2 regions of the Bacillus cereus group sp. RP37 genome follow, and region 2 is predicted to be linked to the other one. Evidence: riboswitches for the same ligand, from Rfam matches in the RefSeq annotation. Region 2 holds a riboswitch; the other holds the start of a gene.

Region 1 (5,910 bases), 2.3 Mb from region 2:
GATTATGTGAAAAATAGTTCATTAAATATTAAACAGGAGTACTTTGATAAAATGAGGTATTATTTCAGGCAATTTGGATTAGGTGTTCCAACGGGCATCGATTTACCAAATGAAACAGCTGGACAAATTGGTAAAAAAGATAATCAACCAGGTTTCTTATTAGACTACTCAATTGGCCAATATGACACGTATACACCGCTTCAGCTTGTACAGTATATTTCAACAATCGCAAACGGTGGGTATCGAATGAAGCCACAAATTGTTCAAGAAGTTAGAGAGCAAACGTCGCAAAAAGATGAGATTGGTAAAGTGGTGCATTCAGTAGAACCAATCGTTTTAAATAAGATAGATATGAAAGAGGAATATATAAATCAAGTAAAAGAAGGATTTAGAAGGGTATTCCAAGAAGGTGATGGAACAGGAGTAAGGGCGTTCCAAAAAGCATCTTATAAGCCAGCAGGTAAAACAGGGACAGCACAGACTGTATACGGTGGAGAAAGTGATATTGGAAGAAATGAAAAAGGTGAGCGAAGAGAATGTTATAACTTAACGTTAGCAGGATATGCGCCATATGATAATCCGGAAGTAGCGTTCTCTGTAGTTGTACCATGGGTTATTAATGATAAATCTGGTATTAACTCTGATATTGGAAAAGAAGTTTTAGATGCTTATTTTGAATTGAAAAATAAGCGATTGACTGGAGAAACGATGAAAATAGATAGCTCTAAAGAGGATTAAAACATACGAAATGTTATAGAAACCAGTGGCGCCTTTATTTAGGGATAGGCCAAAATGGGTGATGGAGAGGGATAAAATCATTCTATCAATTATTCACGTTTTATAAAAAAATTCATATATTGATAGCATAGGACAAGCTGAAAAGTTTATTCTAACCTCACAGAACACTCCTTATCACGGTTAGGCATCTACTTATGTAGATGCCTTTTTTAATGTATTAACTGACAATTATTTATCAACCTAAAGTAGTAAGTATATTAGGACTATTAGGGGGAGGGTGACGGTAATAATTATAATATGATTAATAAGAGCATTGAAATGTAAGGAGTGAGTAACAAGTGCTAAATATTTTAGTGGTTAATTTCCCGGCAGAGGGACATGTAAATCCTACATTAAGTTTAGTCAAGGCCTTTACTGAACGGGGTGATTACGTACATTATATTACAACAGAACACTTTAAAGGCAGAATTGAAGATTTGGGAGCAACTGTATATACCCATCCAGATTTATTAAAGGAGATTTCTATTGATAGTGAAACTTCATATGGGCTGAATTCTTTCTTTCATGTACATGTTCAAACTTCTTTATATATATTAGAAATTACGAAACAATTAAGTGAAAGCATAAATTTTGATTTCGTAATTTACGATATATTTGGTGCTGGAGAGTTAGTAAAGGAGTATTTACAAATTCCAGGCGTACTTTCTTCTCCTATATTTTTAATTCCTCCAAAATTATTGGAGACTTTACCTTTTCATCCAAATGCAGAAATACAATTCCGACCCGATGAACGTTCTGAAAAGTTACTATGTCAAATGGAACATGAATTTGGAGTAAAGCCTAAAAATAATCTTCAATTTATGCATAATAAGGGAGATATCTCACTCGTGTACACAAGTCGTTATTTTCAACCTGATAGTGATTTGTTCGGAGAAAATAACATTTTTATTGGGCCGAGTATTTCAAATCGTAAAACAAATGTAGAGTTTCCACTTGAATTGCTTAAAGATAAGAAAGTTATTTATATTTCAATGGGGACACTACTTGAAGGGCTCGAACCATTCTTTAATACTTGTATTGATACTTTCTCAAATTTTGAAGGGATAGTCGTAATGGCAATTGGTGATCGAAATGATATTTCAAAAATAAAGCAAGCACCAGACAATTTTATAATTGCTCCATACGTACCCCAATCAGAAATATTAAGTGAAGCAGATGTATTTATTACACATGGCGGCATGAATAGCGTACACGATGCTATTTATTTTAATGTCCCATTTATCATAATTCCACATGATAAAGACCAGCCGATGATAGCACAAAGATTAACTGAACTTGAGGCAGCACATAGGTTATTGAAAGAGCATGTTAATGCGCAAACTTTAAAAGAAGCGGTAACAAACGTTCTTTCAAATGAAAAGTATAAACATGGTATACGAAAACTAAATGATAGTTTTTTAGAATGCGGTGGTTCAAATGAGGCAATTGCAGCTATTAAATCTCTTTTAAATAAATAGTGTGGACAATATAAAAGCATAGAGGTTCAACCTTTATGCTTTTATATTATTATCCCGCAAACTGCACAGCAGTATTTGCATGTAAAAAAGCAGTATCAAAAACAGGAACAGTAAGGTCGTTTTGGGAAATAAGCAAAGGGATTTCAGTACAGCCTAGTAATATACCTTCTGCGCCATTTTGAATTAATGATTTTGTAATTTGTAATAGTTTTTCTTTTGATGTTTCTGAAATAATTCCTTTACTTAATTCATTTAAAATAACATGATGAATAAAATTTCTTTCCTCTTCATTTGGGATAATCGTCTCAATATTATAATTCGCTAAACGTGATTTATAGAAGTCTTGTTCCATCGTTTGTTTCGTACCCAATAGTCCGATACGCTTTATATTTTGTTCTACCACTTCTTTAGCACTCACATCACCAATGTGAAGAAGTGGAATAGATATTGCACTTTCTACTTCTTCAGCAAATAAATGGACCGTATTGGAACACATTAATAAACAATCAGCTCCGGATTTTTCAACCTTTTTTGCAACTGTGACTAATTCGTTTTTCACTTCTTCATATTGATGATTTTGTAACAAAGTAGTTACTTCACCAAAGTCCATGCTATATAAAACAAGCTTTGCATTTTGATCATATTGAGAAAGTGTAAGTGTATTAATATGTTTATAGTATAACGATGTAGATTCCCAACTTAGTCCACCAATTAAACCGATTACTTTCATCATACATTCCTCCCGAAACAATTTTGAATTCATTATTTCATAATTCCGATAAGAATACAATGATATAAATGTGCTATTTAACAAAAAATAAAAATAATTAGAAAACTATTGTAATTTATCTTTCTTAGTGCCATAATACGAATTACAAATTAATACTTATCCAGAGAGGTGGAGGGTACGGCCCTACGAAACCTCAGCAACCCCTATGTAAAATCATAGGAAGGTGCTAATTCCGCAGAGGACACAATGTGTTTTTTGGAGATAAGAGGATTCTTGAACGTGAAAGAAAATGACCTCTTATGCAAGAGGTCATTTTTTGTTGTATAGAAAGGGAGTGTCGATGCATAATTCATTTTTAAAATAAATATAGAGTAATAAAAGTTGACTAATATGAGAGGGGAATTGTAATGAACAAATTATCAACAAAGTTAGTAGCAGCAATCGGAATTGGATCAGCGTTATACGGGATATTAGGACTTTGGGGATTTTCTATTGCACCAAATACATTTATTAAACCTGCATTAGCTATTTTAACTGTTTTTGGAGCGTTATTTGGTCCAGTAGCAGGACTGTTAATAGGACTTATCGGTCATATCGTAACAGATACAATCGCTGGATGGGGTATTTGGTGGGGGTGGGTTATTAGTTCAGGACTTATCGGCCTTGCAATGGGACTCATTCAAAAAAGAGTTGGCTTTAGTGTGAAAAACGGGACGTATAATAAGGGAGATATTTCTTATTTAGCCATTACTGGGTTAATTGGTATTGTCATTGCGATTATATTTGCTGGGGCATTCGATATTATTGTGATGGGAGAACCGTTTGACAAAATTGTTATACAAGTATTAGGAGCAACAATTGCCGATGTTATTGTATTTTTAGTTCTCGGATTGCCAATTACAATAGGTCTAGCTAAATCTAATAAGAAACATACACATTTAAAAATTGAAAAGTAGGGATGTTAACATGCAACCAATTATTTCTTTTGAACAATTTAGCTTTCAATATGAGCATGCGGCACAGCCTACTGTAAAAGACATTACATTTCATATATATCCTGGAGAAAAAGTACTAGTTGCTGGACGAAGCGGTTCGGGGAAATCAACGTTAGCTCATTGTATCAATGGGCTAATCCCATTTTCTTATGAAGGATTTAGTACTGGTAATATTTTAATTGCCGGAAAAGATCCGAGGAAAGAGAGTATATTTGAACAGAGTAAACAAGTAGGAACAATTTTGCAAGATCAAGATGCTCAATTTATTGGCCTTACAGTAGAAGAAGATGTAGCTTTTTATTTAGAAAATGAATGTGTAAATCAAGATGATATGAAAAAGATTGTTTCGGACGCATTAAAAAAGGTAAAGATGCATACTTTTCATAAACAAAGTCCACATGAATTATCAGGAGGGCAAAAACAAACTGTTTCTCTAGCAGGTCTGTTAACGACAAATGCTGATATATTATTGTTCGATGAACCGTTAGCAAATTTGGATCCGCTAAGCGCCTTACATACAATAGAACTTATTCAAGATATACATAAACAATATAATAAAACAATTGTAATTATTGAACATCGAATAGAAGAAATGTTAAACCTGGATTTAGATAAAATTATTTTAATTGATGAAGGTGAAATTGTTGCCATAGGGACACCAGAAGAGATTTTAGCGTCAAATATATTACCATCTATTGGCTTAAGAGAGCCTATGTACATAGAAGTATTAAAGAGATTACATTTTGATAGTAATAATGATGTAATATACCCAATTGAAAATCTTCAAAGGGAAAATGTTAGTAGCGTAATAAATGAGTGGATGGAGAAGCAAGCTTTTTATAAAGATAGTCCTACAAAAAATGAATTATTGAATGTAGAGAATTTGTCGTTCTCATATCCTAATAAACAAAAAGTATTAGACAATGTAAATTTCTCTCTATATAAAGGGGAAATAGTAGGACTGTTGGGCCATAATGGAGCTGGAAAATCAACATTAGCTCATAGTCTTATAGGGATAAACAAAACAAAAAATGATAGGATTTTAATTGATGGAGTAAATATCAATTCTTGGTCTATTCGTAAACGCGGTGAGGTTATATCTTATGTGATGCAAAATCCAAATCATACGATTACACAACATACTGTTATAGAAGAAGTTTCATTCACATTAAAATTAAAAAGGGTTTCAAAGGAAGAGATTAAGCTTAGAGCGGAAGAAGCGTTAAAAGTTTGTGGTTTGTATCCATTTCGAAACTGGCCAATTCAGGCGTTAAGTTATGGACAAAAAAAGAGATTAACAATTGCATCTGTACTAACAACAAATCCGAAACTTATCATATTAGATGAACCGACAGCGGGACAAGATTATTATCACTATAAACAGTTTATGTCGTTTATTAGAAAATTAGCTGCAAAGGGAATATCGTTTATTTTTATCACACACGATATGAATCTCGTATTGGAATATACAGACAGAGCGATAGTTTTACATGAAGGGAAAATTATTGCGAATAATACCGCGTCTATTGTATTAGGGCATCTAGAAACGTTACAAAGAGCGAACCTAAGGGAAAGTTCTTTATACAAACTAATTAAATTTAGTGGGATTGCATTTCCTGAAAGGTTTGTAGAACTTTATTTTGATGTTATTAGGAGGGAGGAAGGTGTATAGTACATATTTTCATCGCATGGATGGAGCAGTGAAATTGTTGTTATTTATTTTCTGTATGACACTTACTTTTTTATTTTTTGATTTTCGCATATTGCTATTTGTATTTATGATTGGATGTATCGGACTTTTAGTTGCTAAAATTCCATTTCGTAAAATTTTTATTGTTTTTAGTGTTATATTTACATTTAGTTTATTAAATTCTGTCATGATTTTATTTATTACACCAACCCATGGATCTGAATTAATCGGATCATATAC
Region 2 (5,910 bases):
CCAATGGTGGAAATACTGAAGAAAGTATTCATAATATGTATACCGTAGTATTTCAAACAATTGCAGATTATTTGAATAGATGATGAAGGAGCCTGTAAACGAGGCTTCTTATTTTTTAAATAAACGTTTGTTTAAGATGTATGTTCGGTAGGAAGAAATCGATGTAGCACAAGGGTTAACAAAGAAAAAATGAGAATTAATCAAACGTTTGTTTAAGATGTATGTTCGGTAGGAAGAAAGCAATGCAGCTCAAGGGCTAACAAAGAAAAATGGGAATTAATCAAACGTTTGTTTAAGATGTATGTTCGGTAGGAAGAAACTGATGCAGCTCAAGGGCTAACAAAGAAATATAAGGAGTTAATCAAACGTTAGTTTAAGATATATGTTCGGCGAAGGATGAGAGAAGAATCTAAAAAAATTATATATTTATTTTTTTCTTAACAAATGGCGGAAAAATAAGAAAAATTTGCAGGATTATTAAAAATTATCACGAAATAAGTAAAAGTTTAGCGAATAATCGTTTGAAATAATAAAACGTTTTCTATATGATAAAGGTAAAGGTTAGTAAAAAAGTAGGTGAATTTATGACAGTAACATTTTATTCATATCCAAAGTGTGGCACATGTCAAAAAGCAAAGAAATGGTTTGAGGCAAACGATGTAGCATATGAGATGATTCATATTGTTGAAAATCCACCATCAAAAGAAGATTTACGTAATTTACATGAAAAAAGTGAATTACCATTGAAAAAATTCTTTAATACAAGTGGAATGCGTTACCGTGAACTTGGTCTGAAAGATAAGTTAAAAGATGCGAGCGAAGACGAAATGTATGAGCTTTTAGCATCTGATGGCATGTTGATTAAGCGTCCAATTGTAACAGATGGAACGAATGTAACACTTGGTTTTAACGAAGAGCAGTTTGAAAGTGTGTGGAAAAAGTACCAATAAGGTATTTTTACATAATTAATACATTCACTGGAGGTACAGTCATGAGCATTCCAAATAATTTACGTTACTCTGAAGAACACGAATGGGTAAAAACTGAAGGTAATGAAGTTGTTATCGGTATTACTCACTTTGCACAAGGTGAGCTAGGCGATATCGTATTCGTTGAACTTCCTGAAGTAGGTGCAACAATCGAAGCTGACGAGCCATTCGGAAGCGTAGAATCTGTTAAAACAGTTTCTGAGTTATACGCTCCTGTAAGCGGTAAAGTTGTAGCAGTAAACGAAGAATTAAGTGACCAACCAGAACTTGTTAACGAATCTCCATACGAGGGTGCATGGATGGTTAAAGTTGAACTTTCTGATGCAAGCCAAGTTGAGAAGTTATTAACTGCAGAAAAATATGCAGAAATGACAAACCAAGACTAATTATAGTCGACTAAAGGACAGCCTTTGTGCTGTCCTTTTTTATTTTGGGTTAAATAATGAATGTAGAATCATATACTAATTATTGTGTAGGAGAACATTTTTTGAAAAAACTTTTTCGTTTGCGCTTTTCATTATGATCTAGCTCCAGCGGCTAGATTGTTCGGTGGCTTCACTTCTTCCTGCAAGGCAAAAAGCGCCTTTACGTCAGAAGCTCCATCCCCCTCACAATCTGAACGAGCCGCTTGCGCTTTTCTTTGTCTAGCTCCACCTCCTAGTCCTTCATGTCTAAGAATCTTCCGCAAGAGAAGACAAAAAGCGTCTTCTGTACGAAAGAACCTTAGCCAACAGGGCTGAACAGTCGGCTCCGCTTTTCTTTTGCAAAAATAAACAGGAAACAACATGAAAATAACGAATATACTATATACTAAGTTAAAGGTTGTATAGTATATGGTGATCGGGTGATGACATATGATTTATGTGGAAAAAGTCATTATTGTAGAAGGTAAATCAGATAGAAGAAAGATTGAATCTATTATTCGTGAACCGGTGGAAATTGTTTGTACAAATGGTACAATTGGTTTGTCGAAAATGGATGAGCTCATTGATCAGTTTTTTGATAAGGAAGTATATGTGCTAGTGGATGCTGATGATGCTGGAGAAAAGTTAAGGAAACAATTTCGAAAAGAATTTCCGCAAGCAGAGCATATTTATATTGATCGCTCGTACCGGGAAGTGGCAACCGCGCCATCTTCACACTTAGCAAATGTATTATGGGGAGCTGACATTGACGTTTATACAGAATATTTACGGTAAGGAATGATAGAAGTGATTGACTGGACAGGAGCCGAAGCAACAGCCCTAATAGAGAATGAAGAAAAAACAGTGTTATATGTATATACTCCAATGTGTGGAACATGCCAATTAGCAAAAAAGATGTTAACAGTCGTTGAGATGACAATTGAAGACTTGAAAATTGGAATGTTAGATTTAAATTATGCTCCGCATTTAGCGAAAGAGTATGGAATCGAAAGTGTACCGTGTTTACTTGTTTTTGAAAATGGGACACTCATGAAGAAGATATATGCATTTCATTCGGTTGAATATTTATATACGGAATTAAAGTAGGCGGCAAAGTTTTTGCCGCCTCGACATATTTCTTGGGAAATATGTCGAGATGCAGGGTGGTTACAGTATTTGTCGAGCGAAAGTAACAGGATTGCTCTTTAGTGAGAGGGAATGGTATGTGTAATAGAAAGTGATATGAAGGATGTGATTTAGGGTGAAATTATATTCTTTGCTGCAATCATTTGTAAATTACGCTAATGGTCAATATCATTTAGAGCCGCTTTTAAGACAAGGAGAAAAAACTGTGAATTTTCGCTTTGGAGATGAAAGTTGTTCGTTACAAATTTCAAGAGATTATATAGAGCTGCTACATGAGGAAAGAGGAACGGAGCAAATCGTTTGTGTTGATGAAGAAGATGTAAAACAATTGGTGAACGGCAATGTACGATTGCAAATGTTAATGAACGATGGACGTGTACAATATTCGGGAACGTATCGAACGATGCTATTAGTTGAATCGATGTTTCATATATGTAAACCGATGTCAGTAGGTGCTTAAAATTCTGAAGTTTCATTTTTTGCGAAAATTTCTGTTGACATGGTGTATGGATATTGATACAATTCAATTCATAAAATATAGACAATTTCATAAATTACAAATCAGACGAAAATGTAATCTGATTTCTCTTATCAAGAGAGGTGGAGGGACTGTGCCCTGTGAAGCCCGGCAACCGTCAACTTATGTTGAAATGGTGCCAATTCCTGCAAAGCAAATGCTTTGAGAGATGAGAGAGAGGGATAATGTTGTTATATACGCATATAAACCTTTCTGCTTCTCTAAAGCGGAAAGGTTTTTTTGTTGTTTGAATGTGGAGGACATTCAAATAATAAAAGTAATGATAACGGTGGACTACACGCATTAAACATAAAAAATTGCGGAGTCGATCCAAATAAAAAAGGGGTGATACACCATGATTCTATTAGAGAATGTAAAGAAAATATATAAAGCAAAAAGCGGTGATGTCACTGCTGTAGATAACGCCAATTTAAAAATAGAGAAAGGCGAAATATTTGGTGTTATCGGATATAGTGGTGCTGGGAAAAGTTCGTTAATCAGATTATTCAATCAGCTAGAGAAACCAACTTCAGGACAAATTACAATTGCAAATCGTGTCATTTCAGCCATTACAGGAAGCGAACTTCGTAAGGCAAGGCAAGAGATCGGAATGATTTTTCAGCACTTCAACTTACTTTGGTCACGAACTGTACGTGAAAATATCGAGTTCCCACTTGAAATTGCAGGAGTCGATAAGGCGGTGAGAAGAAAACGTGTTGACGAGTTAATTCACCTTGTTGGATTAGAAGGAAGAGGAGACGCGTATCCATCCCAGCTAAGCGGAGGACAAAAGCAACGCGTTGGGATTGCAAGAGCGTTAGCTAATAACCCACAAGTACTTTTATGTGATGAAGCAACGTCAGCTCTTGATCCAGAAACGACAGATCAAATTTTAGATTTATTATTAGATATTAATAAGCGTCTCGGTTTAACAATTGTACTCATTACACACGAGATGCACGTGATTCGAAAGATTTGTAATCGTGTTGCGGTAATGGAGAAAGGAAAGATTGTAGAAACAGGTCCAGTACTTGATGTATTCCGTAATCCACAGAAAGATATTACAAAACGATTTGTACAGCAGTTAACGGATTCTGAAGATACAAATGAAACGATTGAAAGTTTAATTGAAAAGTATCCAGATGGTAAAGTAATTCGTTTGCAGTTTATCGGTGAGGCTGTAGAAAGACCAGTACTTCAAAGATTGATGCAACGCAGTGATATAGAAGTTAGCATTTTGCAAGGGAATATCGCACAAACGAATAATGGTTCTTACGGTAGTTTAGTTGTTCATTTAAATGGTGAGGAAACAGCGATTCAGCAAGCAATAGAGGGAATACATCAAGATCAAGTAGAGCTGGAGGTGATTGCACATGGATAAGTTACTCACAAATGTTGATTGGAATCAAATGTTAGAAGCAACTGGTGAAACGTTATATATGACGGCAATCGCCGCTCTTGCAACATTTGTTTTAGGACTAATTTTAGGATTGTTACTCTTTATGACAGCGAAAGATAATATATGGGAAAACAAAGCGGTTAACACGGCAATTGGAGCGTTCGTAAACATTTTCCGCTCGATACCGTTCATTATTTTAATCATTTTATTAATCCCATTCACAAAGATTCTGCTTGGAACAATTCTTGGAGCGAGTGCAGCACTTCCAGCTTTAATTATTGGAGCGGCACCATTTTACGCGAGAATGGTTGAAATCGCACTTCGTGAAATTGATAAAGGTGTAATTGAAGCTTCGAAAGCGATGGGAGCAAAAACAAGCACAATTATTTTGAAAGTGTTAATTCCAGAATCGTTACCAGCGTTAGTATCTGGTATTACGGTTACCACAATTGCGTTAGTAGGCTATACAGCAATGGCGGGAGTTGTTGGTGCTGGTGGTCTTGGAACACTTGCTTATTTAGAAGGATTTCAACGAGGAAATAACGATGTAACAATCGTTGCGACAATTTGTGTATTACTAGTTGTATTTTTCATTCAGTGGATTGGTGATCGTGTAACGACTCGAATAGATAAACGATAATAAAAAACGGGAGGATGTTTCAAATGAAAAAATTATTACTTACAGCACTTATTTCAACTTCAATTTTTGGGTTAGCTGCTTGTGGCGGGAAAGATAAAGATGAAAAGAAACTAGTTGTGGGGGCTTCTAACGTGCCGCATGCGGTTATTTTAGAAAAGGCTAAACCTTTATTAGAGAAAAAAGGAATTGAGTTAGAAATTAAAAAATTCCAAGACTACGTATTACCAAATAAATCGTTAGCGGATAAGGATTTAGATGCAAACTACTTCCAGCACATTCCGTATTTGGAAAAAGAAATTAAGGATAAAAAATATGATTTTGAAATAGCAGGGAAAATTCATTTAGAGCCAATTGGTGTATATTCTCAAAAATATAAGAGCTTAAAAGAACTTCCAGACGGGGCGACAATTATTATGAGTAATTCCGTTACTGACCATGGACGTGGTTTAGCAATTTTACAAAAAGAAGGCATTTTAAAAATTAAAGACGGAGTAGATCCAGTTAGTGCAACTCCAAAAGATATTGCAGATAATCCGAAAAACTTAAAGTTCAAAACGGATATTGAGCCTGGTTTGTTACCACAAGTGTATAACAATAAAGAAGGAGACGCTGTTTTAATTAACTCGAACTATGCAATTGATGCGAAATTAAACCCAGAAAAAGATGCGATTGCAATTGAAGGTGATGATTCTCCATACGCAAACGTATTAGTAGTTCGTAAAGGTGATAAAGATAAAAAAGCGATTAAAGAACTTGTAGAAGTATTGCATTCTAAAGAAATCGAAGACTTTATTACTAAAGAATATAAAGGAGCG

What was found. A riboswitch is a leader RNA that binds a small molecule or an ion and turns the genes downstream of it on or off. The one in region 2 is predicted to bind S-adenosylmethionine.
Region 1: another riboswitch for S-adenosylmethionine. It lies ahead of QCI44_RS14970 (ECF-type riboflavin transporter substrate-binding protein); the one in region 2 lies ahead of QCI44_RS02405 (methionine ABC transporter ATP-binding protein).

What each region holds. Positions count from the first base shown of each region.
Region 1 covers NZ_JARVHP010000001.1:2,801,360-2,807,269, reverse strand. Annotated here, with positions in the region: gene QCI44_RS14985 (peptidoglycan D,D-transpeptidase FtsI family protein) at 1-738, shown strand, start outside; gene QCI44_RS14980 (macrolide family glycosyltransferase) at 1,077-2,255, shown strand; gene QCI44_RS14975 (aspartate/glutamate racemase family protein) at 2,305-2,988, opposite strand; SAM riboswitch class I at 3,139-3,253, shown strand; gene QCI44_RS14970 (ECF-type riboflavin transporter substrate-binding protein) at 3,393-3,941, shown strand; gene QCI44_RS14965 (ABC transporter ATP-binding protein) at 3,952-5,652, shown strand; gene QCI44_RS14960 (energy-coupling factor transporter transmembrane component T family protein) at 5,645-5,910, shown strand, end outside.
Region 2 covers NZ_JARVHP010000001.1:484,323-490,232, forward strand. Annotated here, with positions in the region: gene QCI44_RS02375 (hypothetical protein) at 1-83, shown strand, start outside; gene QCI44_RS02380 (arsenate reductase family protein) at 585-950, shown strand; gene gcvH (glycine cleavage system protein GcvH) at 992-1,375, shown strand; gene QCI44_RS02390 (toprim domain-containing protein) at 1,844-2,188, shown strand; gene QCI44_RS02395 (thioredoxin family protein) at 2,192-2,500, shown strand; gene QCI44_RS02400 (hypothetical protein) at 2,655-2,999, shown strand; SAM riboswitch class I at 3,125-3,232, shown strand; gene QCI44_RS02405 (methionine ABC transporter ATP-binding protein) at 3,412-4,437, shown strand; gene QCI44_RS02410 (methionine ABC transporter permease) at 4,430-5,095, shown strand; gene metQ (methionine ABC transporter substrate-binding lipoprotein MetQ) at 5,119-5,910, shown strand, end outside.